DNA from 2 places in the Pseudorhodoplanes sinuspersici genome. Region 1 is predicted to be linked to the other one. Evidence: predicted binding sites of a transcription regulator. Region 1 holds the regulator's gene; the other holds the start of a gene.
The links. Region 1 encodes PhoB, which activates phosphate uptake and scavenging genes when phosphate is short. Its sites were predicted from a motif close to TGTCATNNANCTGTCAT; they were not measured.

Region 1 (15,201 bases):
CGGTTGCCGATGTCCACAGGCCTAATGCCGGCAACGCGAAAAAATAGCTGATTTTTCAATAAGTTACATTGTCATTCAGGTGTCATCTGGCCGTCATAGAACCGAAGGCATGTCACCCTAGCTGACGGGGTGCAACCGGGTTGGTCTTCCCCTTTTTCATTTCCAATGCCGACCGCCCCGCACAAACTCGAAGGAGAGATGCTTTGAAACCCCAGACCTTCGCCAGCGCCTTTGCGCTCGTGGCGGCCGGTATGCTCGTTGCCGGCACTGCCCAAGCTCGCGACCAGATCCGTATCGTCGGTTCGTCCACCGTTTATCCGTTCACCACAGCCGTTGCCGAGCAGCTCGGTAAGACCGGCGGCGTGAAGACTCCGGTCGTCGAATCCACCGGAACCGGTGGCGGCATGAAGCTGTTCTGCGCTGGCGTCGGCGAGGAGCATCCGGACGCGACCAATGCCTCGCGCCGCATGAAGAAGACCGAACTGGACATGTGCCAGAAGAACGGCGTCAAGGACGTCGTCGAGATCAATATCGGCTTCGACGGCCTGACCATTGCTCAGTCGAAGCAGGGCACGCCGATCAAGCTGACGCTCCCGCAATTGCTGCTGGCTGTTGCGAAGCAGGTTCCCGGACCGGACGGAAAACTGATCCCGAACCCGAACAAGAACTGGTCCGACATCGACAAGTCGCTGCCGAACTTCAAGATCGAAGTGCTTGGTCCTCCGCCGACCTCCGGCACCCGTGACTCGTTCCATGAGCTGCTTCTTGAAAAGGGCGCCGAGCAGATCCCCGCTCTTGCACAACTGAAGAAGTCGGATCCGAAGGCGTTTGACTCGGTTTGGAAAACGCTTCGCGAAGACGGCGTTTACGTCGAAGCCGGTGAGAACGACAATCTGATCGTCGCCAAGCTGGAGCAGAACAAGAATGCCTTCGGCGTGTTCGGCTATTCCTTCCTGGAAGAGAATGCCGCGAAGCTGCGTGGCGTGCCGCTCAACGGCTCCGAGCCGGAATTCGACAACATCACGAGCGGCAAATATCCGGGCGCTCGCCGGATGTATGTCTATCTGAAGAAGGCCCATGTCGGCATCGTGCCGGGCATCGACAAGTTTGCGGTCGAATATGTTTCCCCGAAAGCGATCGGCGAAGATGGCTATCTCGCCAAGAAAGGTCTTGTGACCCTGCCGAAGGCGGAAGCAGACGCGGTGCGCAAGTCGATCACCGACATGAAGCCTGTGTCGGCTGACGCGCTCGGTTCATAAGCGACAATTGAGCGGTCGCGCAGGTTGCGCGGCCGCTCTCTTCAACGAAGCGAAGCCGATAAAGGCCCGCAATGATAACTGTCCTATCGATATCAGGTACGAAGCCGGTTTTTTCCGGGGGGTGTTGAGGCCATGACGTCGCTGTATTTCCTCGGCCTCGCGGTCCTGGTGATCGCTGGTTATTTTCTCGGGCGCTCGCGCGCGGTCGTTGCGGGCGGCAACGTCCAGCTGCATTCGCGTCCGGTTTATCACGGCGCCTTCGTGGTGATCAGCGTGCTGATCCCGATGCTGCTGATCTTCCTTGTCGCGGTTCCGATCGCCGACAAGATCGTGAATACGCAAGCCATCAGTGCGCTGGACCCCAATCTGCTCGACGACGATCTCAAGCGCGGCGCGGCGATGCGCGACATCCTGGCCGTCGCGTCCGGCAATTACCCCGGGCAGCCGAGTGTTGCGCTGAAAAATGCAGCCGATGTTTATACGTCGCTGCGGTCCTGGACCAATACATTGATCCTCGGGGCCGGCTGGATTTTCGGCCTTCTCGGCATCGCATACGCATTCCGTATGCTGTCGGCGGAGTTCCGTGCCCGCAATAATGTCGAGACCGTTGTCAAATACGTGCTGCTGGCCGCGGCATGCGTGGCGGTTCTGACGACCATCGGTATCCTGTTCTCGGTTTTGTTCGAGACCATTCGATTCTTCCAGAAGGTCTCTCCGCTGGACTTCCTGTTTGGGACGCATTGGAGCCCGCAAACCGCCATCCGTGAGGATCAGGTCGGCTCCTCAGGCGCCTTCGGCATCGTGCCGCTGGTCGCAGGCACCCTCCTGATCACCACGATTGCGATGCTGATTGCAGGTCCGGTCGGTTTGTTTGCAGCCATATACATGGCCGAATACGCCACGCCGCGTTTTCGCGCTTTCGCAAAGCCCATTCTCGAAATCCTCGCCGGTATTCCGACGGTGGTGCTCGGCTTCTTCGCTGCGCTCAGCCTTGCGCCGTGGGTCCGAGGCGCTGGCGAATCCATCGGTTTGAATGTCGCCTCCGAAAGCGCGCTGGCCGCGGGTATCGTCATGGGCATGATGATCATCCCGTTCGTGTCATCCCTGTCCGACGACGTGATCAACGCGGTGCCGCAATCGTTGCGCGATGGGTCCTATGGCATGGGCGCGACGAGATCGGAAACGATCAAAAAGGTGGTGTTGCCGGCTGCGCTGCCCGGCATCGTGTCAGCTTTCATGCTCGCCATCAGCCGCGCGGTCGGCGAAACCATGATCGTGGTGATGGCTGCAGGTCTCGCGGCCAACCTCACCTTCAATCCGCTCGAAGCGGTGACGACCTTTACCGTGCAGATCAAGACGATCCTTGTCGGCGACCAGGAATTCGACAGCGCCAAGACGCTGGCGGCCTTCGCTCTGGGCTTCGTCCTCTTCTTCTTCACACTCGCACTCAATGTGATCGCGATGCAGATCGTGAAGCGATATCGAGAACAATATGACTGATACGACCCTTTCCGGAGTTCGCACGATCGATCTCGGAACCGACGCTGCAAGAGCGCGCGTCAAGGCACGATATCGCGCCGAGGCCCGGTTCCGTTTCTATGGTCTCGCCGCGATCGGGCTCACGGCGATATTCCTGGTGGTCGTTCTGACCGACATCATTGTGAAAGGCCTTCCGGCCTTCACGCAGAACTCGCTCCAGCTGAACGTCAACATTGATCCGGCAGAGATCGATCCGAAAGGATCGCGAAACCCGGACGATATTCGTGCGGGTGATTTCCAGGCGCTTGTCCGCAACGCTTTGAGGGCGGAGTTCCCGGATGCCAAGGATCGTACGGCGCGGCGACAGCTCGACAGCATCCTGTCATCGGGAGCGTCCGATTACCTGCGCGAGCGTGTCGTCGCCGATCCTTCGCTCATCGGCCAGACCGTCACCGTGCCGGTCCTGATGTCGTCCGACGGCGACCTTTATTTCAAAGGCATCGGCACCAAGGTGGTCAAAGCCGCAGGCCTCGGCACCGCCACGCCGAGTGGAACGTCCGGTGAAATCGAGATCAAGTCGACCTCGAACGACTTCGCCAATGCGCTTGCGCTGGTCAAGCAAGCACTGACAACACAGGCGCGCAATGAAGCGCGTGAGGCCGAGCGCCTGCAGGGTTTTGCAACAAGTGCCGAAACGCGCGCAAAGGGGCTCGAAGCCGACATTGCGGCGGCAAAAAGCGCCAATAACGCTTCTCGAGTCGCTGCGCTTGAATCTCAGTTGGCGGCAGCCACGGAGGAGGCGACGTCGCTGTCTGGCCGTGCGAAGGAATTGCGGGAGGACGTCGCCGCGCTGGAGCAGCGTTACAAGAACCCGACCGCGCCGGAGCCGATCACCGATCGCATGCCGAGCCTTCTCATCGCGATCAATGGCGGTGTCGTGAAGGTTACGGACGTCAGCGGGGATGGCGTGAAGGGCGACACCTTGATCTCGCTGAGCTCGGCCGATCCTGCGGCGCCCGGCGCATGGCAAATCGTGAACTATCAGACGCCGGAAGGCAGCCGTCGCCTCAACGACCGCGTGGTGACTTGGCTCGATGTGCTGAAGGAAAGAGGTCTTGTCCAGAGCCAGTTCAACTGGCGGTTCTTCTCCTCCGGCGATAGCCGCGAGCCGGAACTGGCGGGTATTCGGGGTGCGCTTGTGGGTTCGGCGCTGACCCTGCTCGTGACGCTGGTGCTGTGCCTTCCGCTTGGTGTCGCTGGCGCGATCTACCTGGAAGAATTCGCGCCGAAGAACTGGCTGACCGAAATCATCGAGGTCAACATCAACAATCTTGCTGCGGTGCCTTCGATCGTGTTCGGCCTGCTGGGCCTCGCCGTATTCCTCAATTTCTTCGGACTGCCGCGCTCCGCGCCATTGGTGGGCGGCCTGGTCCTGGCGCTGCTGGTGCTGCCGACGATCATCATCGCATCGCGTGCTGCCTTGAAGGCGGTTCCACCCTCCATCAAGGAGGCTGCCCTCGGCATTGGCGCCTCGAAACAGCAGGCGATCTTCCACCATGTTCTGCCGCTGGCGATGCCGGGCATCATGACCGGCACGATCATCGGCATGGCGCATGCGCTCGGCGAGACTGCGCCGCTCCTCATGATCGGCATGGTCGCGTTCATCGTCGAGCCTGCCACCAGCATCTTTCAATCTGCGACAGTGATGCCGGTTCAAATCTATCTGTGGTCTGATTTGCCGGAAATCGGTTTCCAGGCGCGCACCGCCGCTGCGATCATGGTGCTTCTGGCCTTCCTGTTTGTCATGAACGGTACTGCAATCATCCTGCGTAAACGCTTCGAGCGGCGCTGGTAAGAAATCGGGAGTTGGAGATGCTGGCTATGAATGCCATGGTTAAACCCGCAGCCGATGCTGTTGTGGCCGATGCTGCGAAGGCGCCGGCCAAAGTGGTCGCACGCAACGTCAACGTCTATTACGGCGACAAGCACGCCTTGAAGGATGTCAGTGTCGATATTCCCGAGCGCTCGGTGATGGCATTCATCGGACCGTCGGGTTGCGGCAAGTCGACCTTCCTGCGTTGCATCAACCGCATGAACGACACCATCCCGTCGGCGCGGGTGACGGGCAATATCGAGATCGACAATCTCGATATCTATGACAAATCCCTCGATGTTGTGCAGTTGCGTGCGCGTGTCGGCATGGTGTTCCAGAAGCCGAATCCGTTCCCGAAGTCGATCTACGAGAACGTGGCCTATGGTCCCCGCATTCACGGCATGGCCCGCTCGAAGGCCGATCTCGACGAAATCGTCACCGCCAGTCTGAAAAGGGCCGGTCTTTACGAAGAGGTGAAGGATCGCTTGTCCGATCCTGGCACCGGGCTTTCCGGCGGTCAGCAGCAGCGTCTTTGCATCGCCCGGGCGATCGCTGTGGGTCCGGAAGTGATCCTGATGGACGAGCCGTGTTCGGCGCTCGATCCGATCGCGACCGCGCGTATCGAAGAGCTGATCGACGAATTGAGGCAGAACTTCACGATCATCATCGTGACCCACTCGATGCAGCAGGCCGCCCGCGTATCGCAGCGGACCGCTTTCTTCCATCTCGGCAATCTGGTGGAGGAGGGCCCTACAGAAACGGTCTTCACGACACCACATGATCGTCGGACACAGGATTACATCACCGGTCGCTTCGGCTGACCGGCCGCTGCAAGAGCGAGGACGAGACAATGTCTAACCATATTACCAAGGCCTTCGACGCCGACCTGCAGGAACTCAATCGCATGGTCGCCGAAATGGGCGGCCTCGCCGAGAAGGAAATTGCCGAGTCGGTTCACGCTCTGACGCGCCGGGATACGACCACGGCGCTCAAGGTGATCGCATCGGACGAGCAGGTTGACACCCTTCAGCGGGAAATCGAGGAAAAGGCGGTTCTGACGATTGCGCGCCGCCAGCCGATGGCGGTCGACCTGCGCGAGGTCGTCGGCGCAATGCGCGTCGCCAACGAGATCGAGCGGATCGGCGACCTGGCCAAGAATATCAGCAAGCGGGTGCTGGATCTCAATGGCGAATACCCCTCGCTGAAGCTGATCCGCGGCGTCGAACATATGGGCACGCTGGTTCTGACCCAGCTCAAGCGGGTGCTGGATGCCTATGCCGCCCGCAACATCGACGATGCGATGGAGGTGTGGAAGCGTGACGAGGAAATCGATGCGATGTGCGTGTCGCTGTTCCGCGAATTGCTGACCTATATGATGGAAGACCCGCGCAACATCACCTTCTGCATCCATCTTCTGTTCTCGGCCAAGAATATCGAGCGGATGGGCGATCATGCGACCAATATCGCCGAGACGGTGCATTACATGATGAAGGGCGAGCCGTTGACGCTCGAACGTCCGAAAGCCGACACCACCAGCTTTGCGCCCGTCGGCATCCAAGGCTGAATGAGACGCTGATGATGAGTGGACCGAATGCGCGCATCCTGATTGTCGAAGACGAGGAACCGCTTTCTCTCCTGTTGCGCTATAATCTTGAGACCGAGGGTTACGAGGTCGAAACCGTGACCCGCGGCGACGATGCCGATACGCGGCTGCGGGAAAGCACGCCAGACCTTGTCGTGCTCGACTGGATGTTGCCGGGTCTCTCGGGAATCGAGCTGTGCCGGCGGTTGCGGACGCGCCCTGAAACCAAGTCGATGCCGATCATCATGCTGACCGCGCGCGGCGAGGAGAGCGAGCGCGTGCGCGGTCTGTCGACCGGTGCGGACGATTACGTCACCAAGCCGTTTTCGGTGCCGGAACTTGTGGCGCGTATTCGCGCCCTGCTGCGCCGGTCCCGGCCGGAACGGCTGGCCGATATTCTGACGCTCGGCGAGATCGAGCTTGACCGGGTGAAGAAGCGGGTCTCGCGTGGTGGCCGTGATGTGGATCTTGGGCCGACGGAATTCCGGTTGCTGGAATTTCTGATGGAGCGTCCGGGCCGCGTTTTCACGCGCGAGCAGTTGCTCGACGGCGTCTGGGGCAGCGAAGTCTATATCGACGAACGCACGGTCGATGTGCATGTCGGTCGGCTGCGCAAGGCGCTCAATCGCGGCCGTGACGGCGATCCGATCCGGACCGTGCGTGGCTCGGGCTATTCGATCGACGATCGCTTCGGCAAGGCGAGCTGATCGATAGATCCGCGCTATCGCTGAACCCGCATGATCTGAAAAAGAAACGCCCCGGATTGTGGTCCGGGGCGTTTTCTTTCGTCTGCTCGTCCGCCGCGATGCTCAGCGATGGGCCGGCCGCTTGTCGCGCCGCGCCGCCGGCGGCTGATAGGCGATGCGCGAGTGATAGGCGCAATAGGGCAGGCTGGTCAGTGCATGGCCGCCGCAGAAATAGAAGTCCTGGGTCGCGGGGTCGCCGATCGGCCACCGGCAGGTCTGTTCGTTGAGCTCGAGCAAGGTGCGGCGCTGGCCCATCGGAACGACATTTTCGACCGGCGCCTGTTCGGGCTCGACTTCGTAGTCATAGGCGTAGGCATGCGCCAGGGCCGTATTCCCCCGGACCACGGGTCTTGCGACCCTCAGCATATGGGTCGTTCGTGGCTTGCGCGGCCGCGGCGCGCTGGCCGAGGGCGCCTTTGTCCGTCCGGAAAGCCCGAGACGGTGGACCTTGCCGATCACCGCATTCCGGGTAATTCCGCCGAGTTCCGCCGCGATCTGGCTGGCTGAAAGGCCATCCGACCAGAGCTTTTTGAGTTGCTCGACCCGTTCGTCCGTCCACGTCATTGAGCCTCTCCTGTCAGCATGGTGTTCGCGGAATCCGAATCCCTCATCGGGCAGCGCAAAGCCGCCGACGCTACGCACACCACTGGTAGATTTGAATTTAGGTCCGCCGCACGAGATGTCGTATCCGACAGATGGGACACTACAAGATGGCTGGACTCGGCCGCAAGAGTCCGCGAAGCCACATCCCCATAAAGGTGTTCATTTCCTCGCTTTATTCAACGAAATGCGGCATTGCATTACCGTTCGCGTGTGTTGACAGCGGGGGGAGCACACCTAGAATGTGCATAAGTGCCGCCCGCCGGGGCGGCATATTTCGTTTTTGTTCTGCGTCTTGGGACGCAAATTCTGCCGGACCATCGCCGTGCTCTCACATCTTCTGCCGACTTACGCCCGTGCCGAACTCGCTTTTGAGCGGGGAGAAGGGGTGTGGCTCACGGCCACGACGGGAGAGCGCTATCTGGATTTCTCGTCCGGCGTTGCCGTCAATGTGCTGGGTCATGCGCATCCTGTCCTCGTGGAAGCGCTGACCGACCAGGCTCACAAGCTCTGGCACGTCTCGAACCTGTTCCAGATGCCGGAGGCTGAAAAGCTCGCCAAGCGTCTGTGCAGCGCGAGCTTTGCCGATGTGGTCTTTTTCGCCAATTCCGGCGCGGAGGCGATGGAAGCGGCGATCAAGACCGCGCGCAAATTCCATGCGGCCAATGGCCAGCCCGAACGCGTCGGCATCATTACGTTCGAAGGCGCCTTCCATGGCCGCACGCTGGCGACGCTCGCCGCCGGCGGCCAGCAGAAATATCTTGAAGGCTTCGGCCCCGTGGCCGGCGGCTTCACACAGGTTGCCTTCGGCGATCTCGACGCAGTGAAGAAGGCGATCACGCCGGAAACTGCGGCGATCATCATGGAGCCGGTGCAGGGCGAAGGCGGCGTGCGCGTCGTCCCGGGTGAATTCATGCGGGCGATGCGCGAGCTGTGCGACGAGCACGGTTTGATGCTGGTCTTCGACGAAGTGCAGACCGGTCTCGGCCGCACCGGCGAATTGTTCGGCTATCAGCGCAGCGGCATTTCTCCCGACATCATGGCGCTGGCCAAGGCGCTCGGCGGCGGTTTCCCGATCGGCGCATGCCTTGCGACCAGCGAAGCGGCAAAGGGCATGACCGTGGGCACGCATGGCTCGACCTTCGGCGGCAATCCGCTGGCGACGCGTGTCGGCAATGCCGTACTCGATGTCGTGCTGGCGCCCGGCTTCCTCGATCATTCGCGCAAGATGGCGCTGCTGCTGAAACAGCGGCTGGCGGAGCTTAAGGATCGCCATGCGTCGATCATTTCCGAAGTGCGCGGCGAAGGTCTGCTGATCGGTCTGCGCAGCGTCGTGCCGAACGGCGACCTTGTCGCCGCTTGCCGCGCCGAAAAGCTGCTGACCGTCGCGGCCGGCGATAACGTGGTGCGTCTGTTGCCACCGCTGATCATCAGCGAGGACGACATTGCCGAAGCCATCGGCATGATCGACCGGGCCTGTACACGCCTCACCGCCCATCAGCCATCAGCCAACAAGGTTGCATCGTGATGGCCAAGCACAAACTTCGCCACTTCATCGATCTGATCGATGTCCCGTCGGCCGATCTGCGGGCGATTATCGCGTCCGCGCGCGCCATGAAGAAATCGAAAGGCGGCACGAGAGCCAAGCGTCCGCTGGCCAGTCAGACTCTGGCCATGATTTTCGACAAGCCCTCGACCCGTACGCGCATCTCGTTTGAGGTCGCGATGCGGCAGCTTGGCGGTGACGTGGTCATGCTGACCGGGGCGGAGATGCAACTCGGCCGCGGCGAATCCATTCCCGATACGGCGCGGGTGATGTCGCGCTTCGTCGATGCGGTGATGATCCGCACGCTGGAGCACGATCTCATTACCGAGATGGCGGAATACGCAACCGTGCCGGTGATCAACGGTCTGAGCAGACGGTCGCATCCCTGCCAGGTGATGGCCGATGTGATGACCTTCGAAGAGCATCTCGGTGCGATCAAGAACAGGACCGTCGCCTGGACCGGCGATGCCAATAACGTGCTGGTCTCGTGGATGCATGCCGCCGAGCGGTTCGATTTCCGCCTCAATGTGGCGACCCCGCCGGAACTGGCGCCGCAGAAATGGCTGCTGGACTGGATCGAAAGTTCCGGTGCGGCGATCCATATCGGCACCGATCCCGAAGAAGCGGTCAAAGGCGCCGATTGCGTCGTCACCGATACCTGGGTGTCGATGGGCGACGAGGCATCAAAGGCCAACCGGCACAACCTTTTGCAGCCCTATCAGGTCAACGCCCGGCTGATGGCGAAAGCCAATCCCGACGCCATTTTCATGCATTGCCTTCCCGCCCATCGTGGCGAGGAAGTGACCGATGAGGTGATGGACGGTCCGCAATCGGTGGTTTTCGACGAGGCGGAGAACCGCTTGCATGCGCAGAAGGGCATCCTTACTTGGTGCCTGAACGCCACCATTCGGTAATTCCGCGACGATTTTGGGCCTTGCCCCAAAGTCGTCGTGATCGTTTTTTGCTTTATCCGAACCTGGTGCCGTCCGCACGTCCATGACCCGCTGGCGCGAGTGGCTTCGCGCAGCGGATATCTCTGTTTCAACTTCCGGCATGCGCTCCATGAATATCGACATCCCGACCCGCACACCGTCTCCCCAATCAATCGACGACACCATCCTGCCATTCGAAGTGGCGGCGTTGGATTTGCGCGGCCGCGTGGTCCGGCTGGGACCTGCGGTCGATGAAATCCTGGCGCGGCACGATTATCCGCTGCCGGTGTCGAAGCTTCTCGGCGAAGCCATCGCGCTCGCGGCTCTGTTCGGCTCGTCGTTGAAATTCGACGGTCGTTTCATCATGCAGACCCAGAGCGATGGACCGGTACGCATGCTGGTCGTGGACTATGCGACTGGCGGGCGCATTCGTGCCTGTGCGCGATTCGATCGCCCGCGCGTCGATGCAGCCATCGCCGAGGGCAAGGATTCGCCTGGCGAATTGCTCGGTAAAGGCCATCTGGCAATGACCATCGACCAGGGTGCCGACATGAACCGTTATCAGGGCGTCGTCGCGCTGGATGGCGGCGGGCTTGAGGATGCCGCGCATGAGTATTTCATGCGCTCGGAGCAGATCCCGACACGGGTGCGGCTTGCCGTTGCGGAGGAGCTTCGCTCCGGCAACAACGGAGCGACGCATCGCTGGCGCGCGGGCGGCATCATGCTGCAATTCCTGCCGAAGTCGGAGGACCGCATGCGTGTGCCCGATCTCGATCCGGGCGATGCGCCGGAAGGCGCGGAAATCCATACGGCGGAGGAAGACGATGCCTGGGTCGAAGGTAAGGCATTGGTGGAAACGGTCGAGGATATCGAGCTGATCGATCCCGATCTGTCGACCGAGCGGCTGGTCTATCGCCTGTTCCACGAGCGCGGCGTGCGCGTCTTCGACAATGCCAATGTCGAAGCGCAATGCTCCTGCTCGCGCGACAGCGTCGAAGCGATGCTCAAGAGCTTCTCGCAGGATGATCGCGACCACATGGTCGAAGACGGCAAGATCGCGGTGACCTGCGAGTTCTGCAATCGCACCTACGATTTCGCGCCCGATGAGGTCGGTGCGAATGGGGGCGGGGCGCAGTAGTTCCCTTAATCCGCCCTCATCCTGAGGAGCGCACGACGTGCATCTCAAAGGATAAGGCCGCGCGGTGGTGCGGAGATTACGCCGATTGATCTCCGCAATTTATGCGGGGAAAAACTTGCGCCTGCCTTCCTTCACCCTCCCCCTACGCAAGTCGGATGTTTCCGACTTGCGTAGTCAGCAAACCTGAAGTCGCGTGCACGCGACTTCAGTGGGAGGGTGAATTACTACGCTGGCCCGCCTTCTCAATTCGGCCGCGACCCACGGGCAAGCGCGATATCGAGGATCTCATCAGAAAGAACATTCTGAAACGAGACGCGGCTGGCGGGCGTAGCACCAGCTATTCCCTTGTCGAGATCGCATGAGCCGGCCAAGGTACGACGCGCTTCGTTTTAATGTCGGCTTTTGATGGCCTCGCCCAACCATGGGATGACATGAATGGCTGCGTTCAATGCTGCATCATTCGTTGGATATGCGATGTCTGAATAGTATTGCACAGGCGTCCACTCTCCCACGTCCTCAACGTCGCGGCGAAACTCTTCGAATCCGAAGGTGCCGTCAGGCCGTTGGAAGAGATCGACACACCGGTCATGGTCGCTGTTTTCGATGCTGCGAAAGACGAGCCACGATTTGTCTATGTGCCCGGACATCGCTGTACTCTTGGTTTTCGATGCGGCCCAACCTTGCTGCCCTAGAGCATGATGCCGAAAAGTGCGAAGCGGTTTTCGGACGACATCATGCTCTAACGTATTAGAATCGATCACGTTTATGATTTTGGGTCGATTCGATCCAAAATCATCGTGATCTAGCGTCATCCAGAGCGATGACCTGCCTTCTCAATTGATCGTGCGCGAGGCATGTGTGCAGTCGAGGGAGAAGGCGGGGATGTCGATATCGAAACGCTCGCCATCCTCGGTCACCATGCCATAACGGCCAACCATGAAGCCGGACGGCGTCTGCAAGGGAACACCGCTGGTATATTCGAAGCTCTTGCCGGGCTCGATCACCGGCTCTTCGCCCACGACGCCCGCACCACGGACCTCCTGCACGCGGCCCTGCCCATCGGTGATGTGCCAGTAGCGCGTCTTCAGTTGCACGGTCTTGCCGCCGTTATTGGTAATCTCGATCGTATAGGCCCAAAAGAATTGTCCCTTGTCCGGCGCGGAGCGGTCGGCCAGAAAACGGGGCGATACCGTGACTTCAATATTGCGTGTTACGGCGCGGTACATGAAGCCAAGTCCCTGGGCCAGAGATCCGCCATTCTATGAGACCTTAAATCCGGCGAAGATTTTTCTACAAATACCAGTATCAATTCGTGGCTTGCAACCGGCGATGGCCTCGGCAAATGTCCAGCCAAACCCTCCCGACTTTCGGAACGACGCGCCTGATGGATCCAGCGATCCCGACCGACCGCGACTTGCGGCTCGACCTGTTTCGCGGCCTTGCGCTGTGGCTGATCTATCTCGACCATATTCCATCGAACATCGTCGCCTGGATCACGATCCGCAATTACGGGTTCAGCGACGCGACGGAAATCTTCATCTTCATTTCCGGCTTCACCGCAGCCTTCGTCTACGGCCGCGCGATGCGCGACTATGGATTTGTGGTGTCGAGCGCACGCATCCTCAAGCGCGCCTGGCAGATCTATGTCGCGCATATCTTCCTGTTCGTGATCTATATGGGCCAGATCGCCTATGTGGCGCGTGGTTTCCAGAATCCGCTCTATGCGGAAGAAATGAATATCCTGGAGTTCCTGCAGCAGCCTGACATCATTCTCATTCAGGCGCTGATGCTGAAATTCAAGCCCGTCAACATGGATGTGCTGCCGCTCTACATCGTGCTGATGGCGACGTTTCCGCCGGTGCTGTGGCTGCTGCTGCGAAACGGCACGCTGGCGCTTGCCCTGTCGGTGCTGCTTTACGTGCTGGCCTGGCAATTCGGCTGGAACCTGCCGGCCTATCCGGGCGGCGGATGGTTTTTCAATCCGTTCGCCTGGCAACTTCTCTTCGTGTTCGGTGCATGGTGCGCGCTTGGCGGCGCGGCAAGGTTGCATGGTCTTGTGCATTCGCGCATCACGCTTGCCGTTGCCGTGGCTTACCTCCTGTTTGCCTTCTGCATCACCCTGACGTGGCATATTCCCGGGCTGGCGCCTTATGTGCCACGGTGGCTCGCGGAACATATCTATCCGATCGACAAGACCAATCTGGACGTGCTGCGCTTCGCGCATTTCCTCGCTTTGGCCACTGTGACCCTTTACTTCGTTCCGCGGGACTGGGCCCCTCTGACATCCCCCTGGTTGCGGCCGGCGATCCTGTGCGGGCAGCACTCGCTGGAAATCTTCTGCCTGGGCGTCTTTTTGGCCTTCGCGGCTCATTTCGTAAAGGTTGAAGTTTCCCCGGGGATTCCGATGCAGATCGCAGTCAGTGTGTTAGGCATTTTAATAATGATTGCCGTGGCCTGGATGCTATCGTGGTACAAGAATGCCACGGGTCGAAAAGCCGTCGCGCGTTCGGGTTAAGCCTTTTTGGCTGACCTGGCACGGACCTCGCAGGAGGCGGGGGAATGAGAGCTGTGATTGTTGGGCTTCTGGCAGTGGTCGTCGCGGCGGCGGTTCCCGTTCACGCGCAGACCGACATGCTTCCGTTGCCCGAATTCCCGTCACCGGAGAGCGATCCCTGCGAGGTTCCCGGCTATATCCTGTTTGGCGACGCCAGGCTCGATCACGTCAAAAAGGCCGTTGAAGAGCACAAGAAGCTCACAATCCTGGTGTTGGGATCGGGCTCCTCGGTGCTGCCGGGACCGGACGGCGCCAACAAATCCTATCCGGGCCGCCTGGAAGAGCTGCTGCACAAGCGGTTCCCGGATGTCGCGATCAAGGTGATCGCCCTGGCGAAATCCCGGCTGACCGCAGCCGACATGACACAGGGTCTGGAGAAAGTCCTGGCTGAAAAGAAACCCGATCTGGTGATCTGGCAGACCGGAACCGTCGATGCGATCCGCGGCGTCGATCCGGAAAGCTTTCGCGCCTCTCTCGATGACGGCATCGACCATATCGCCGAGAGCGGCGCCGACCTGATCCTGATGAACATGCAATATAGCCCGCGCACAGAGACCATGATCGCGCTCGGCAATTACGCCGACATCATGCGTGTCGTGGCGCGCGATCGCGACGTGCCGCTGTTCGATCGCCGCGAGATCATGCGTTACTGGAACGACAACGGAAATTTCGATCTCAACCTTGCCACCAAGGATGTCGCAACCGCGTACAAGGTCCATGATTGCCTTGGCCGCGCGCTGGCCTCGCTTGTGGTTGAAGCCGCCGATCTCGACGGTATCAAAACGAGGCCGACGCAATGACGATGTCTCTTCTGCGCCCTTTTTGTCTTCCAACATTGGCGATGGCTGCGGCCTGCGCCGCGACGATCGCCAGTGTTGCGCAGGCGGAGGATAAAACGCCCGCGCCGGTTGCGCCTGTGACGCAAGCGGCTCCCGCGCCGGTCTGCTCCGCACCTGATGACATGACGCGGCTGATGAACCCGCTGGCCCGCACGGGGAAGCGCATCGCCGCCGGCGAGCCGGTGAAGATCGTCGCCTTCGGCTCATCATCGACGGCCGGTGCCTTTGCGAGTTCGCCGGACAAGTCCTATCCGAACCGTCTTGCGGTCGAGTTGAAGGAACGTTTTCCGGGCCAGCCGATCACGGTGGTCAATCGCGGCGCGAATGGCGAGGAAGCCCCCGACATGCTGCTGCGTCTTGATGCGGAAGTGCTGTCGGAAAAGCCCGATTTGATCCTCTGGCAGGTCGGCACCAACGCGGTGCTGCGCGATGCGCCGATGGGCGCGACCAATGCGCAGATCCTTGAAGGCCTGAAGCGCATGAAGACGTCGGGCGCCGATGTGGTCCTGATCGATCCGCAATTCGCGCCGATGGTGGTGGCGAAGAAAGAGACCGATGCGATGGTGCATCTGTTGGCGATCACGGCCAAGACCCAGAATGTCGATCTGTTCCAGCGCTTTGCGGTGATGCGCCACTGGCGCAATGTCGCCCGG
Region 2 (15,201 bases), 440 kb from region 1:
CCGACGATGATCGCGCAGAAATACGGCAAGATCGTCAATGTCGGCGGCACCTTCGGCATGCGTGGCCGCGCCGGCCGCATGGCCTATTCCGCATCCAAATGGGGCCTGCGCGGCATCACCAAGAGCTTCGCGCTCGAAATCGGCCAGCACAACATCAATGTCAATTGCGTCGCACCCGGCATGGTCGATGGCCCGCGCTTTCGCGACAAGGTCTGCGCCGACATGGCCAGGCGCCTCAACATCACGCTCGAAGAGGCGATGGAGCGGCACGCCGCCGATTACGCCTTGAAGCGCGTCACGCTCGACAAGGATGTGGCCAACGCTTGCCTGTTTCTGGCCAGCGATGTCTCCCGCCAGATCACCGGCGTCGATCTTCCGGTCGATGGCGGCTGGGCGATGTTGTGAGGGGGACGATGATGATCCGCATTGAACACGACGTCGACTGTGTGCTCCCTCCCCTCTTGCTTCGCTTTCTTCACCTCCCCCCGCCGAAGTCGAGTGTTCTCGACTTCGGCCACCGTTCACTTGGTGCAAGTCGGAAACATCCGACTTGCACTGGGGGAGGTCGGCGAGCGCAGCGAGCCGGGAGGGGGGTAAGCAACGAACTTCGCATTTGCATCTCACCCCCCTCCCTAACCCTCCCCCGCAAGGGGGGAGGGAACGCCACTGAGCCAGCGGCGAGATCCTCGGTCGCAATCTTCACGGCAAAGCTCTCAGTTGCTGCCTTGGCATCGCGTCGCGGAGCCGTGCGATGACCGTCACCGCAGACCTCGTCATTCACAACGGCATCGTCGTCACACCGGATTCCGCCGTGCCGGCCAGCATCGCCATCAAGGACGAAAAAATCATCGCCGTCGGTGCTGCCGATGCGATGCCGCCCGCTCAAGAAATTCTCGATGCGAAGGGCCTGCATATCCTGCCCGGCGCGATCGACGTGCATGTCCACTTCCGCGATCCTGGCTATCCCAACAAGGAAGACTGGGAGAGCGGTACGGCCGCCGCAGCTTTCGGCGGCGTGACCACCGTGTTCGACATGCCGAACACCATCCCGCCGACCGGCAATGCAGAAATCCTTGCGGCCAAGCACAAGATCGCCGCGGAAAAAGCGCATGTCGATTTCGGCCTCTATGGGCTGCTTGGCGAAGACACGATCGACAATGTGCCCGATCTCGTCAAAGGCGGCGTGATTGGCTTCAAGCTCTATATGGGCAACACTTTCGGCAAGATCCCCTCGCCGTCAACCGGCGCGATGCTGGAGGCGTTCGAAGTCGTCGCCGAAACCGGCAAGCGCATCTCTCTGCATGCCGAGACCAACACGATCATGGAGCGGCGGCAGACACGGCTGACGCAGGCCGGACGCCATGATCCGCTGGCGCACATCGCTTCGCGTCCGGCTGTGGTTGCAGTCGAGGCCGTCAGCCGCGCTTGCATCCTGTCGGAATGGACCGGCGCACGCATCCACATCCTGCACATCTCGTCCGCCGACGAGCTTCGTCCCTTGCGCGAAGCCAAGGCGCGTGGCGTCGATGTCACCGGCGAGACCTGTCCGCAGTATCTCTTCCTCTCGACCGATGACTATGACCGTTTCGCCGGTGTAATCCGCGTCAATCCACCAGTCCGCGAGAAGGAAAACCAGGAGCCGATCTGGTCGGCTTTAGCCGACGGCACGGTGGACATGATCGCCACCGACCATGCACCGCATACGCCGGAAGAGAAAACACGCAATGACATCTGGGCGGTCGATTGCGGCTTTCCTGGCGTCGAAACACAAATGCCCGCAATGCTGACGGAAGTGAATGCCGGCCGCATGTCGATCAGCGATTATGTGCGCTGGAGCGCCTTCAATCCGGCCAGGACCTGGGGGCTTTATCCACGCAAGGGCGCCATTCAGGTCGGCTCGGATGCCGATATCGCATTGGTCGATCTTGGCCATGCCTGGACGATCGACGATGCCAAGATCCAGTCGCGCTCGAAGATTTCGCCCTGGCATGGCCGCAAGGTGAAGGGCCTGCCGATCCACACCATCGTGCGCGGCCGCTTTGTCATGCGCGACCGCACGCTCGTGCCGGGAACGCGCGGCCATGGACGCTCTGTCCACACCATCCAAGAGATGCCGGCGCCGGATGTCCGCAATGCGGACAAGACGATGAAAGCGGTTACCTCCTCGCACCGATCAGCAGAGAATGCAGCATGACGACGCGGCCCAAACGCCTGCTCCATGACGAGGCCTTCGTCGAGCTTGAGGATGTCGAACTCGTCTATGGACGCGGCGACAAAAGAGTTCAGGCACTCACTGCGACGAACCTGTCGATCGCCAAGGGCGATTTCGTTGCGCTGGTCGGACCGTCCGGCTGCGGCAAATCGACGATTCTGAAACTCGTCACCGGCCTTCTCAAAGCCAGCAAGGGCTATGTCTATGTGTCGGGCCGCGAGGTCGGCGCCGAGCCGATGCGGGTCGGCATGGCCTTTCAGAATCCGACATTGCTGCCGTGGAAGACGATCCGCGACAACGTGATGCTGCCGCTGAAGATCGTGCCGCCGTTCCGGCAGGAATTCCGGCAGAAGCGCAAGACCGAGTTTCGCGATCGCGTCGAAGCCTTGCTCAAGCAGGTTGGTCTTGCCGGCTTCGGCGACAAATATCCCTGGCAATTGTCCGGCGGGATGATGCAACGCGCCTCGCTCTGCCGCGCGCTGATCCATGATCCGCAGCTTCTGATGCTGGACGAACCGTTCGGCGCGCTCGATCAATTCACGCGCGAGGAATTGTGGGCGATCATGCAGGACCTCTGGATGACGCGCAAGCCAACCGTGCTGCTGGTCACGCACGATCTGAAGGAAGCCGGCTTTCTCGCCAACCGCATCTGCGTGATGCAGGCGCGCCCCGGCCGCATCATCGATGACTCCGTCGTCGACTTCGCGCGGCCGCGCAATATCGACATGGCCTATACGCCCGAATTCGTCACCATGACGCAGCGCCTGCGCGAACTGATCATTGCCAACCGCCCGAACAAGGAAGCCGCATAATGAATCCGCAGCTTCGCCGCCGCATCGCCTCGGCCGCTCTGATCATCTGCTTCTTCCTGTTGTGGGAGTTCCTGTGCCGCGCCTTCAACATCAGCGATATCGTGCTGCCGAAACCAAGCCAGATCATCGTCACGCTGATCGAACGCTTTCCGGCGCTATGGCCGCATACGCTGCAGACACTCTATACAACACTGCTGGGCTTCAGCTTCGGCATTCTGATCGGGGTGTTGCTCGGCATTCTGGTCGGATCATCCAGGCTCGCTTATGACGTCGCCTATCCGCTGTTGATCGGTTTCGCCTCGATCCCGAAAGTCGCCGTCGTGCCGATCTTTGTGTTGTGGTTCGGCGCCGGTGCCGTGCCGGCCGTGCTCACCGCGATGATCATGTCGATGTTCCCGATCGTGGTGAATGTCGCGACCGGCCTTGCCACCACCGAGCCCGAGCTCGAGGACGTGATGAAGACATTGCGGGCCAGCAAGCTCGACATTCTCTGGAATGTCGGCCTGCCGCGCGCGATGCCCTATTTCTTCGCCTCGCTGAAAGTGGCGGTGACGCTCGCCTTCGTCGGCGTGGTGCTGTCGGAAACGGTGGCGTCCAACCGCGGCATCGGCAACGTGATGATGATCGCGTCGTCGTCGTTCGACGTGCCGCTGGTGTTCGCCGGTCTGTTCATTCTCGCCATCATGGGTGTGTCGCTCTACGTGATTTTCTCGCTGATCGAGATGCGCATCACCGGCTGGGCCCATCGCAAGGATGAGTTCGCCATTGGTTAAGTGCCAAGTATTTTTTGAGAGGACTATCATGATGATGTTACGCTTGATCGGCGCGCTCGCTTGCTGCGTGTTGTTATTTGTTTCCTCCGCATCCGCGCAGGCCACAAAGATTCGTTTCACGCTCGACTGGAAATTGCAGGGCATCCATGCCTGGTATTACTGGGCCAAGGACAAGGGCTATTTCAAAGCCGAGGGCCTCGACGTCTCGATTGATCAGGGCGAGGGGTCAGCGGCGACTGTGACGCGCATCATGTCCGGCGCCTATGATGCCGGTTTCGGCGACGAAAACGCAGTTATCCAGACGGCCGCGCAGAAGCCGGGCGAGGCCCCGGTGATGGTGTACATGATCTACAGCAGGGCACCTTTCGCCCTTCTCACCAAGGCGGGCAGCGCGGTCAAGACGCCCAAGGATCTCGCCGGCCGCAAGCTCGGCACGCCGCCGGGCGGCGCGTCGTTCAAGCTGCTGCCGCTGCTGGCAAAGAACAACGGCATTGAGGTGTCGTCGATCAACGTCACCAACGTGGCACCTAATCTGCAGGAGCAGATGCTGCTGCAGGGTCAGGTCGATGCGATCGCGGTCTTCACTGCGACCAGCTACATGAATCTCGTCTCGCTGAAGCTGGATCCGGACAAGGACTTCCGCTGGTTGTATTACGCCGATTCCGGGCTCGACCTGTATTCCAACGGCGTGATGGTCTCACCGAAGCTCGCGAAGGAAAAGCCGGAAGCGGTGAAGGGTCTGGTGCGCGCCGTCAATCGCGCGGTCAGGGAGGTGATGGCCGATCCCGACGCCGCTATCGAATTGCTCGCAAAGACCGAGCCGCTGATCAACAAGGACATCGAGAAGCGCCGCCTGCTCTATGTCTACAAGACCCTGATCGATACGCCTGAAGCCCGCAGCGCGGGACTTGGCGATGTCGATGACGCCCGCCTGACCAAGTCGGTCGACATCATCGCGCAGGCCTTCGAGCTGCCACGCAAGCCCGGCGCAAGCGAGGTCTTCGACCGCTCGTTCCTGCCGGCCAAGCCAGAGCGGATGCCTCCGGCCCTCAAGCCGTAACAACCATCGCCTTCACGTTCAGTACCGGAATTGCCATGCGGAAAATCTCTTGCGCCTACGTCCTCGCGGACGCTCACACGCCGCCGGCGGCGGCGCAGGAGATAACTTTGGAGCATGACGGCATCCTCGCTGTCGCCCCCAGCACCGGAACGCCGGACGACATCCTTGCGCTGCCGCCCCTGGTCAACGCCCATGATCATGGACGTGCCGTGCGTGTGAGTTCGATCGGTGGCGCCGGCAAGCCGCTGGAGACGTGGCTCAACTATCTGGCGCTATTTCCGTCGATCGATCCTTATCTCGGCGCGCTCGTCTCGCTGTCCCATAGCGCATTGGGCGGCGTCGGCACGGTGATGATGCATTATACGCGGGCGCAGGGGTTCACGGATCTGCCGAGCGAAGTCACCGCCGTCGCACGCGCGGCCCGCGATGTCGGCATCTGGGTCGGCTTCGCCGTCTCCATGAAAGACCGCAACCCTCTGGTCTACGGGCCGTCCGAACCGGTACTGGCGGCGTTGCCCGCCGATACGCGCGCCGAGATCGAAAACCGTTTCATCCGCGCGCCGCTCAAGCCCGCGGAGTATATCGCGCTGGCCGACGCGGTTCACGATGCCGCTGGCAGCGACGCATTCGAGGTGCAATACGGCCCGAACGGCGTGCAATGGTGCAGCAACGAACTGCTTGAGGCGGTCGCGGATGCATCGCAACGCACCGGCCGCCGCATCCACATGCATCTGCTGGAGACGCGCTATCAGCGCGGCTGGCTCGACCAGAATTATCCCGACGGCGTCGTCAGGTTTCTCGATGCCATCGGCTTCCTGTCGCCGCGTCTGACGCTGGCACACTGCGTCTGGGCCCGCCCCGACGAACTCGAGCTGCTTGCCGCCCGCGGCGTGACCATCGCCGTCAATCACAGTTCGAATCTGCATCTGCGATCCGGCGTGGCGCCGGTGGGGCAGATGGTGAAGGCCGGTGTGCCGGTTGCGCTTGGCGTTGACGCCATTGCGCTCGATGAAGACGACGATGCCCTGCGCGAGATGCGGGTGGCCTCGTTGCTGCAAGCCGGGACCGGTTTCGACGTCAAGGTCACGTGGCAGCAGATCCTGCAGATGGCATTCGGCAACGGCCATCTGAGCGTGATGAACAAAGCCCGCAACGCGGCTCTCGTTCCGGGCGCGCCGGCCGACATTCTGTTGCTCGACTGGTCCCGCATCGACAGCGAGAAACTACGTTCTGATATCGACCCGCTCGGCCTGCTGTTCGGACGCGCAACCGCCCGCGATATCGACGAACTGATCATTGGCGGACGCACCGTCGTCAAGCACGGCTCGGTGACGAACGTGGATTACCCGGCGGCGCGCAAGGAGGTCCTGAACATGATGCGGACGGGCCTCACCAACGACAAGCTCGCAGCCGCCATGCCGGCACTCGAGCAGGCGATTGCCGGGCATTATCACGACGCGCCGTGCTGTTGAGAGGATTGCTTCATCATGCCGATTGCCGAGTCCACCGCATTTCCGGCTATTCTCCCGACGACGCGTCCGGAGGATCTGCGGCCTGCCGCGCGAATACGGCACTCTGAAAGAACTTTATTTGTCGATCTTACGACTTGAGTGAGCGCTCGCTGAAAGAACTTTATTGTCTTTGCACAGCGGGGGCCCATACTCACCACTGCCGCTATAGGTCCCGGCTTTCGCGGGGGCGACTGGAGTGGGTGATGATCGACCATATCGGTTTTCCGGTGTCCGATTACGCGCGCGCCAAAGCGTTCTACTCGCAGGCGCTCGCGCCGCTCGGCTATGCGCTGATCGTGGAAGTGCAGCAGAACGAAAACGATGCGCTGGCCGCTGGCTTCGGTCCCGACGGCGTACCGAATTTCTGGATCGGAAGTGAAGGCGGGCTGGAAAAGCCGCTGCATGTCGCGATCGTTGCGAAAGATCGCGCGGCGGTCGATGCGTTCCACAAGGCTGCGCTGGCGGCTGGCGGCAGAGACAATGGCGCGCCGGGCATTCGCGCGCATTATCATCCAGATTATTATGCCGCCTTCGCGCTCGATCCTGACGGGCACAACATTGAAGCGGTGTGTCACACATCGGCGAAGGAGCCTGCCGTGAGCACGCTGCCGCCCAAGCAATCATCGTACACCTGATTGCCTGACCCGCGAGTCCATGGTCTCGAAAAGCTGGATTGCCGGATTAAGCCCGGCAATGCGGCACTTATTTTGCGGCCGAACCTGAGGTAGCGCTAGCGCCGAGGCCCAATGCTTCCGCCATGATGCGGAACACATCGGTATTTTCCATCTGCCCGCGCACGCGTTCACTGCCAGGCCCCATGGCGGTGAGGACCACGTCCTCGCCCGAATGCACGCTGGCATTGGCCAGCCGCGGCAGATTGCCGAGGCGGAACACAGCGCCCGGGACATCCTTGTAGCGCTCATTGGCCTCGAACGTGCCCGCTTCCTTGCCTGGTACAGTGGGCGCATTCGGATCGTCCAGACGCGGCCGGAACGTCTCATAGTGATCCGGCAGACTGGCCGAGAACATCGCTAAGCGGCGGCTGACATCCACGCGCGACGGATACCCGTCTGCATCCGGCTTGGGATAGTTCGGGAAGCCAGCCTTGGCGTAGATGCGAACACGTTCGCGCATCGGCACATTCGGCGTGCTCGACATGTCGTCATCGATGGTGCCGACGATGCTGACCGGATGATTGTGGTCAGCCAAAACAAGGATCAGCGTGTCGTCGCCATGCGCTTTGGCCCAGTCCTTTACCTGCTTCACCACATTGTCCAACATGATGGTGTCATACACGGCTCGCTCCATATCGAGCAGATGCGTGTATTTGTCGATCATGCCGGACTCGACCATCAGAAAGAAGCCGTTAGGGTTCTGCGACAGAACATCGAGGGCCTTCGTAGTCATCTCCGTCAGGTCAGGCTGATCGGAAAACCGCGTGACGCTGCCGCGCTTGAGGAATTTGCGATCCAATACGCCATCCATGTTGCCGTTATTGAACAAGCCCAGCAGTTGCTTCGTGCCTTGCGGTACGGCTTTCAATTCCGTCGCATTCGATGCGAAGGCGTAACCGGCATCCTTGAACTTCGCGACATAGTCGATTTCATCGCGGCGCTTCGCGCCGGGCGCGCCTTTCGGCAGGAAGTGTGCTGCGCCGCCGCCCATCAGCACATCGGGCTTGCCGGCCAGAAACTGTTCGGTGATCTCGTCAAAGGCGGCACGGCGGCGTGTATGGGCCATCATCGCCGCAGGCGTTGCGTCCTGGATTTCGGTGTTACTGACGATGCCCACGGACATGCCGTTGCGGCGCTTCACGAGGCCTGAAATCGTCTCAACCTTCGGATCGTCGAACGGATTGGCCGACCGATCGGCATAGACGCCCATCGCATTCACGGCCGCCTTGTGACCTGTCGCGAAAGCGCTGGCGGAATTGGCCGAATCGGTAATGATCGAATCCGTTCCGGCTGTGGAGATCAGCGCCATATGCGGCATGTCGTCCATCGCCAGCTTGCCAAAGGCCTTGCCTTCCGAAATCCCCTTCGACAGCAGACGAGCCGCAACACGGTGCGCGGGCGACAAACCGTCGCCGACCAGAAGAATGACATTCTTTGCCTTGCGCGCCGGCGTTTCGTAGACATTCCAGGTGATGTCACGCGATGACGATGGCGTCGTCACCTTGATGGTGTATGTGCCCGGCTTGTCGATCGCGACGTCACGCAAAATCAGCGACGACTGGTCTTTGCCATCTTCTTTTTCGATGAACTGAACCGGCTTGCCCAGCGCCTGTGCGGCATCCGTGCCGTTCACCGTGACCTTCGCGTCCGCCGCTGTGACCAGTCCCGGAAACTCGACTTTGAGGTCGAAGCGCGATCCGGTCAGGATATCGGCCCGGTCGACCGGGTATATTGTTTGAGCATAACCGTTTGTTATTAAAGCGATAATTGCAGCGGTGGACAGCAGAATCCGGCGCATGATTAAGGCCCTCGATCGCGTTTGGGAACGACGCTAGGGACGCTTTGTGACACTCGTATTGCGCTTGGTCAGATTGCTTTTGGCAGCCCCGCCCGCTCGCGGCGCTTCGGCGCGATCGGGATCGACCAAAGGGTCCGATTGTCTACGTCCTTCAGCGAGACCGTCATCATACCGCTCTGGCCGTCGATATCGACCCGGCCGAAAAATTGCAGCCCGAAGCAGGGTGCGAGGTTCTCGCCCTGCTCGGCGCTGCAGCCTTTCTGGAACAGCACCTGCGGCCCGAAGGTGTTGTCGAGCGGCGCCGGTCCCCATGTGCCGGCATGCAACGGCCCCGAGACGAATTCATAGAACGGCTCGAAGTCCTGAAACACGGCGCGATTGGGATCGTAAAAATGTGCAGCCGTGTAATGCATGTCGGCGGTCAGCCACACGGTGTTGACGATGCCGCTGCGACGCATGAAGGAGAGCAGATTGGCGATCTCGTGCTCGCGTCCCTGCGGCGGCCCATCGCTTTGGGCCACCGCATCCGCGCTGACAAGGCCGATCGGCAGGTCCGCGGCGATGACTTTCCATAACGCTTTGGAGCGCGTCAGCGCGCGCTTCAGCCATGCCACTTGCTGGCGCCCCAGCAATTCGGCCGGCGTTGCATCAGCCTTCTTGTCGTAATCATTCGCGCCGCGATAACTGCGCATGTCGATCAGAAATACATCGAGCAGCGGACCATACGCGATCTTGCGATAGACCCGGTCGCCGCTCATCTGCGGTTCGCGCACCGGCATGTATTCGCGGAACGCCTGGCGTCCGCGCGCCGCCAGGAGCGACGCACTGGTTTCAGAATAATGTTTGTCTTTGATCGTTGCACCGGGCCACCAGTCGTTGGTGACTTCATGATCATCCCATTGCGCGATCACCGGGACCTGCGCATTGAACGCGCGCAGATTTTCGTCGAGCAGATTGTATTTGTAGTTGCCACGAAACTCCGACAGCGTTTGTGCGACCACCGATTTGTCTTCGGTCACCACGTTACGCCACAGCGTGCCATCCGGCAGCCTGATCTGCCCTTCCACCGGACAATCGGCATAGATGCTGTCACCCGAATGCAAAAAGAAGTCCGGCCGGTTCTCGTGCATCGTCGCGAAGCCGCGCATGCCGCCGCGCGCTTCATCGATGCCCCAGCCTTGCCCGGCGACGTCGCCCGACCACGTGAACGATATCGAACGGAGCGATGTATCAGGTGTGCGGAAATGCCCGATCTGTGTATCGCTGTAGACCGTCGGAAATGAAAGATCCTGAAAACGCACGCGATAGAAGACGTTTTGCCCCGCCGGCAGATCGTCGATCAGCAGCTTTGCGGTGAAGTCACTTTCCGGCAATGCATCGGCGAACAATGTCTGCTCGATGTCGCGAAAGCTGTCGCTGGTCGCGATATCGACGACCATCCGCGACGGCCGGTCGCTGCGCGACCACACCACTGCGCTGTCGCCCGATATGTCGCCAGACTGAATGCCATGCGTGATCGCCGGCCGATCCGCTGCGCGGCTGAGACCGGGTCGCGCCAATGTGCCGGCGGCGCTCACCAACGATGCGCTTGCCGCTCGCACCAGAAATGTCCGGCGTGAGAGATGCGGCACGCGTATCCTTGCCGGCATTGAGAAATCCCGCGCGAGCCTAGAGGATGGTGCCGAAAAGTGCGAAGCGATTTTCGGACAACATGCTCCAACTTATTAGAGTCGATCGCGCCAGACATTGCCCCTGAACTTTGACAGGGACTCAACGGGAATGCGACACAGTGATGACTCTTCCCGCATTCACGCGGAACGCTTGCTGCGCTCACGTGTTGCCACGCTGAGCTAACATGGACTTTGCGTGAAGGAGTATTCCGAATGAGCAAGGATGCGGAGCGCGTGTGGGATTTGATGGAGAAAATTTCCATCTGCATGCTGGCCAATTGGGACGGCGTGGAACTTCGTTCTCGTCCCATGGGCGCTTTCGTGCGGCGGAAGAACAATGCGGTGTATTTCCTGACCGACGCGCGCCACCACAAAGACGATGACATCAAGAAATATCCGCAGGTGTGCCTCGCCTTTGCCGATCCGGGCAGCCAAAAATTCGTGTCGCTGTCCGGGCACGCCGAAGTTTCGGCAGATCGCACGGCGATCAAGGAGCTATGGTCGACACCGGCCAAGGCCTGGTGGGATTCGCCCGACGATCCCAATATCCGGGTGCTGAAGGTCGTGCCCGATGACGCTCAGTTCTGGGAAGGACCCGGTAAAGTCGTAAGCACGGTGAAGATGGCCGTCGCCGCCATGACCGGCAATCGGCCGGACCTCGGCGACAACAGGAAAGTCGCCATGTGAGGAGGGATTTCCGTCGAGCGACTGTACAATTCTTCCCGCAATGCAAAATCAGATAAAGGGACAATGCTTGCCAGCGCTGTCCGATCGACGCCGCGCGATTCCATCCGAATTTGGCTTGAAACAGGTCACCCTGCGACACCAATGCCCTTCCGCGGCGGGTTTGATGGACAGCCGTTAAGCAAATGGCCACGTCCCCGCCATCGTTCTAGCCCATCACGCTTTTACTAAAACGCAGATCAACTGCGATTCGTTAACGATGGGATGTCCAAGGACTTCATTCACGAACAGCGAGATCAAGATGCGCCTTAAAGGACTGCTCCTTGCCGGAGCCGCCATACCTGCAATCGCCTTCGGGCATCCGTCTATTGCTCAGACCGTTAACCGGAGCGATCTGCCGATCATCCTCGCCCAGAACGACGGCGACAGGAGCAAGGATAAGGATAAAGACAAGAATAAGAACAAAAACGATCGACAGAACCAACGGCAGGAGAACCGGCAAGAACGTCGTGATCAGCGGCAGGGCCAAAAAGAAGAACGTCGCGATCAACGCCAGGAGCAGAAGCAGGAACGAAAAAATCTGCGCCAGGAGCAGCGGCAAAATCAGAGTCAACAGCGCGAAGATCTGCAGAGGCAGCAGAAACAGCAGCAACAGCGGCAGGAGTTGCAGAAACAGCAGCAGCAGCAGCGGCAGGACACGCAGAAGCAGCAACAGCAACAGCGCCAGGAGTTGCAGAGGCGCCAGGACTCGCAGAAACAACAAGACTTGCAGAAGCAGCAGGAGTTGCAAAAGCAGCAAGGCTTGCAAAGGCAGCAAGAGCAGCAGCGCCAGCAGCAGAACCAGCAGCGCGGCGATGACCGGCAGCGGCAGCAGGATCGCCGCGACGATCGCAAGGAAGGCCGCGACGAGCGACGCGATCAGCGGCAGGATGGTCGCGATCAACGGCAGGATACGCGTCAGGACCGCCGGGACGATCGTCAGGACTCACGCCAAGACCGCCGGGATGACCGCCAAGAGTCCCGCCAGGATCGTCGTGACGACAGGCGCGATGACCGCGCACGCCGTATCGACGACCTGCGCAAGGAGCGCCGCGAAAGCCGCGAAGGCAATCGCACCGTCATTCGCGAAGGCGACCGCACCATCATCCGCGAGGGCAACCGCACCTTCATCCGCCGTGACGAGAATGATCGCTTCAACCGGCGCGGCGATGCCCGCATCGAACGCCGTGGCAACGAGATTCGCACCGTCTCACGCCGCAATGGCGTTGACATCATCACCGTGACGGATGCGAACGGCCGCTTGCTCCGCCGCTCGCGCTACGTCAATGGCCGCGAAGTCGTAATCATCGACAATCGTCCGCGCGGAGGCCGCCGCGCGGATGCGTTCTTTGTCGCTCTCCCAGCGCTGGCACTCGGTGCACTCGCGATTCCGCGCGACCGGTACATCGTCGAAGCGGAAAGCGCGCCGCCGGAATATATCTATGGTGCCTTGATGGCGCCGCCGGTCGAGCCGCTGCCGCGGGCCTATACGCTCGACGAAATCCGCTATAGCCCGGAAATCCGCAACCGCATGCCGCGCATCGATCTCGACACCATCACGTTCGATACGGGCTCCTGGGAGGTTTCGCCAGATCAGTATGATCGGCTTGCGCCGATTGCTGACGGCATCAAACGCGCCGTGTCGCAGAATCCGAACGAGGTGTTCCTGATCGAAGGACACACCGATGCGGTTGGCAACGACGAAGACAATCTGTCGCTGTCTGATCGCCGCGCGGAATCAGTGGCGGTGATCCTGACGGATGAATTCCAGATCCCGCCGGAGAACCTGACGACACAGGGTTATGGCGAGCAGCAATTGAAGGTGCCAAGCGACGGACCCGAGCGGGCCAATCGCCGCGTCACCGTTCGCCGCATCACGCCGCTGCTGCAGCAGGGCCAGCTCGATGCCGGCGCACCGCCTCCGCAGTAATAGTTTACAAATGCAAATGGCCGGGCATTGCCCGGCCATTTTATTTGCGGTGTTGTTCGCAACAATGACGTTGCGGTCTTAACCTCCCCCTGCAAGGGGGAGGTCGACTGCCGCAAGTGAAACGCGGCAGTCGAGTGGGAGTCATCTCAGAATTTCAGAGACCCTCCCTGACCCTCACCCTTGCAGGGGGAGGGAAAGAAAGAGACGCCCCCGACAATGACAATCACAGCCCGCGCTTCTTCTTGCGCTGTCCGAGCGTCCGCAGCCGCAGCGCATTCAGCCGGATGAAGCCTTCGGCGTCGCGATGGTCATAAGCCACCGCACCTTCTTCGAAGGTGACCAGGTCCTGATCGTAGAGTGAATACGGGCTTTCGCGTCCGATCACCCAGGCGCTGCCCTTGTAAAGCTTCAGCGTCACGCGACCGGTCACATGCTCCTGTGACTTGTCGATCGCCGCCTGGAGCATCTCGCGCTCCGGCGTGAACCAGAAGCCATTGTAGATCATCTCGGCATAATTCGGCATCAGCTCATCCTTGAGATGGCCGGCGCCGCGATCGAGCGTGATGCTTTCAATGCCGCGATGCGCCGCGAGCAGAATCGTGCCGCCTGGCGTCTCATACATGCCGCGCGACTTCATGCCGACGAAACGATTCTCGACGAGATCGAGCCGGCCGATGCCATTCAACTTGCCGAGATCGTTGAGCGCCTTCAGCAAAGTTGCCGGCGACATCTTTTTGCCGTCGATAGCGACCGGATCGCCCTTTTCGAAATCGATGGTGATGACAGTCGGTTTGTCCGGCGCGGTCACCGGATCATCGGTGCGCGAATAGACATAATCCGGCACTTCCTGCGACGGGTCTTCCAGCACCTTGCCTTCAGATGACGCATGCAGAAGATTGGCGTCGACCGAGAACGGCGCTTCGCCGCGCTTGTCCTTGGCGATCGGAATCTGATGCATCTCGGCGAAGGCAATTAGTTGCTCGCGCGAGCGCAGATCCCATTCCCGCCATGGCGCGATGATGGTGATATCCGGTTTCAGCGCGTAATAGCTGAGCTCGAAACGGACCTGATCGTTGCCCTTGCCGGTGGCGCCATGACAGACCGCATCGGCGCCGACCTGTTCGGCGATCTCGATCTGCTTCTTGGCGATCAGCGGCCGCGCGATCGAAGTGCCAAGGAGATATTGCCCCTCATAGACCGTGTTGGCCCGGAACATCGGGAACACGTAGTCGCGGACGAATTCCTCGCGCAGGTCCTCGATGAAGATGTTTTCCGGCTTGATGCCGAGCAGCACCGCCTTGGCGCGCGCGGGCTCCAGCTCCTCGCCCTGGCCGAGGTCGGCGGTGAAAGTCACCACCTCGCAGCCATAGGTGGTCTGCAGCCACTTCAGAATGATCGAGGTGTCGAGGCCGCCGGAATAGGCCAGCACGACCTTCTTCACGTCCTTTTTGGGCTTGTCCGCCATGAAAATCCGTCCCGTTCGCGTCAAAAGATCGGCGCGCGACCGGACGGAAAACCGGTCCCGGCCTTCCTCATCGCGCGCCAAAATCGGCGGGACTATAGGCGGAACAGCCCTGCATGCAATGCATCATTGCCGAGTGGGCCTGCCCGGTCGTGCGCTAGGAGCAGCCTTACCGCTGCGGGCGGCGGCGCTGCTGAGGCGGGACATAGCGCGGGTTCTGCTCACAACGACCGCCGATGCCCTGGATGGTCGCGAGACATTGCTGGAAGCTGACGAAGCCGCAATTGGAGGTCGTCCAATCATAGCGGGCGCACCAAGGATATTCCTGCGCCTGCGCGGGTACAGAGGCGATCAGCGGCAACGTCATTGCGAATATCCCGATGAGTGTGATCTTGCGCATGGGCTCATCCTTCAGCCAAATCCCTTGAACCATGCCCCGGCCATGGAAACGATCGGATAACATGCGGGTTCCATATTGAGCATGAGGACATCTGACCGAACGATGGCAACAGCGCCGATCATCGATTTTTGGTTCGATTTTGGATCAACATATTCCTATCCCGCCTGCATGCGTGC

Region 2: the regulator PhoB is predicted to act here: its motif matches at 10,622-10,638, upstream of CAK95_RS07950 (alkaline phosphatase D family protein).

What each region holds. Positions count from the first base shown of each region.
Region 1 covers NZ_CP021112.1:1,165,712-1,180,912, reverse strand. The annotation lists gene CAK95_RS05895 (ATP-binding protein) at 1-51, shown strand, start outside; gene CAK95_RS05890 (PstS family phosphate ABC transporter substrate-binding protein) at 204-1,259, shown strand; gene pstC (phosphate ABC transporter permease subunit PstC) at 1,392-2,759, shown strand; partial or broken gene CAK95_RS30285 (DUF3333 domain-containing protein) at 2,752-3,234, shown strand; partial or broken gene pstA (phosphate ABC transporter permease PstA) at 3,772-4,593, shown strand; gene pstB (phosphate ABC transporter ATP-binding protein PstB) at 4,629-5,432, shown strand; gene phoU (phosphate signaling complex protein PhoU) at 5,462-6,175, shown strand; gene phoB (phosphate regulon transcriptional regulator PhoB) at 6,187-6,900, shown strand; gene CAK95_RS05860 (GcrA family cell cycle regulator) at 7,003-7,503, opposite strand; gene CAK95_RS05855 (aspartate aminotransferase family protein) at 7,865-9,067, shown strand; gene argF (ornithine carbamoyltransferase) at 9,067-9,999, shown strand; gene CAK95_RS05845 (Hsp33 family molecular chaperone) at 10,148-11,155, shown strand; gene apaG (Co2+/Mg2+ efflux protein ApaG) at 11,989-12,381, opposite strand; gene CAK95_RS05825 (OpgC family protein) at 12,540-13,670, shown strand; gene CAK95_RS05820 (SGNH/GDSL hydrolase family protein) at 13,715-14,509, shown strand; gene CAK95_RS05815 (SGNH/GDSL hydrolase family protein) at 14,506-15,201, shown strand, end outside.
Region 2 covers NZ_CP021112.1:1,600,733-1,615,933, forward strand. The annotation lists gene CAK95_RS07910 (SDR family NAD(P)-dependent oxidoreductase) at 1-405, shown strand, start outside; gene allB (allantoinase AllB) at 752-2,194, shown strand; gene CAK95_RS07920 (ABC transporter ATP-binding protein) at 2,191-3,024, shown strand; gene CAK95_RS07925 (ABC transporter permease) at 3,024-3,797, shown strand; gene CAK95_RS07930 (ABC transporter substrate-binding protein) at 3,826-4,857, shown strand; gene CAK95_RS07935 (amidohydrolase family protein) at 4,893-6,329, shown strand; gene CAK95_RS07940 (VOC family protein) at 6,572-7,003, shown strand; gene CAK95_RS07945 (alkaline phosphatase) at 7,071-8,840, opposite strand; gene CAK95_RS07950 (alkaline phosphatase D family protein) at 8,909-10,489, opposite strand; gene CAK95_RS07955 (pyridoxamine 5'-phosphate oxidase family protein) at 10,724-11,197, shown strand; gene CAK95_RS29865 (hypothetical protein) at 11,472-11,954, opposite strand; gene CAK95_RS29590 (OmpA family protein) at 11,997-13,163, shown strand; gene CAK95_RS07970 (argininosuccinate synthase) at 13,387-14,628, opposite strand; gene CAK95_RS07975 (DUF3551 domain-containing protein) at 14,795-15,025, opposite strand; gene CAK95_RS07980 (2-hydroxychromene-2-carboxylate isomerase) at 15,128-15,201, shown strand, end outside.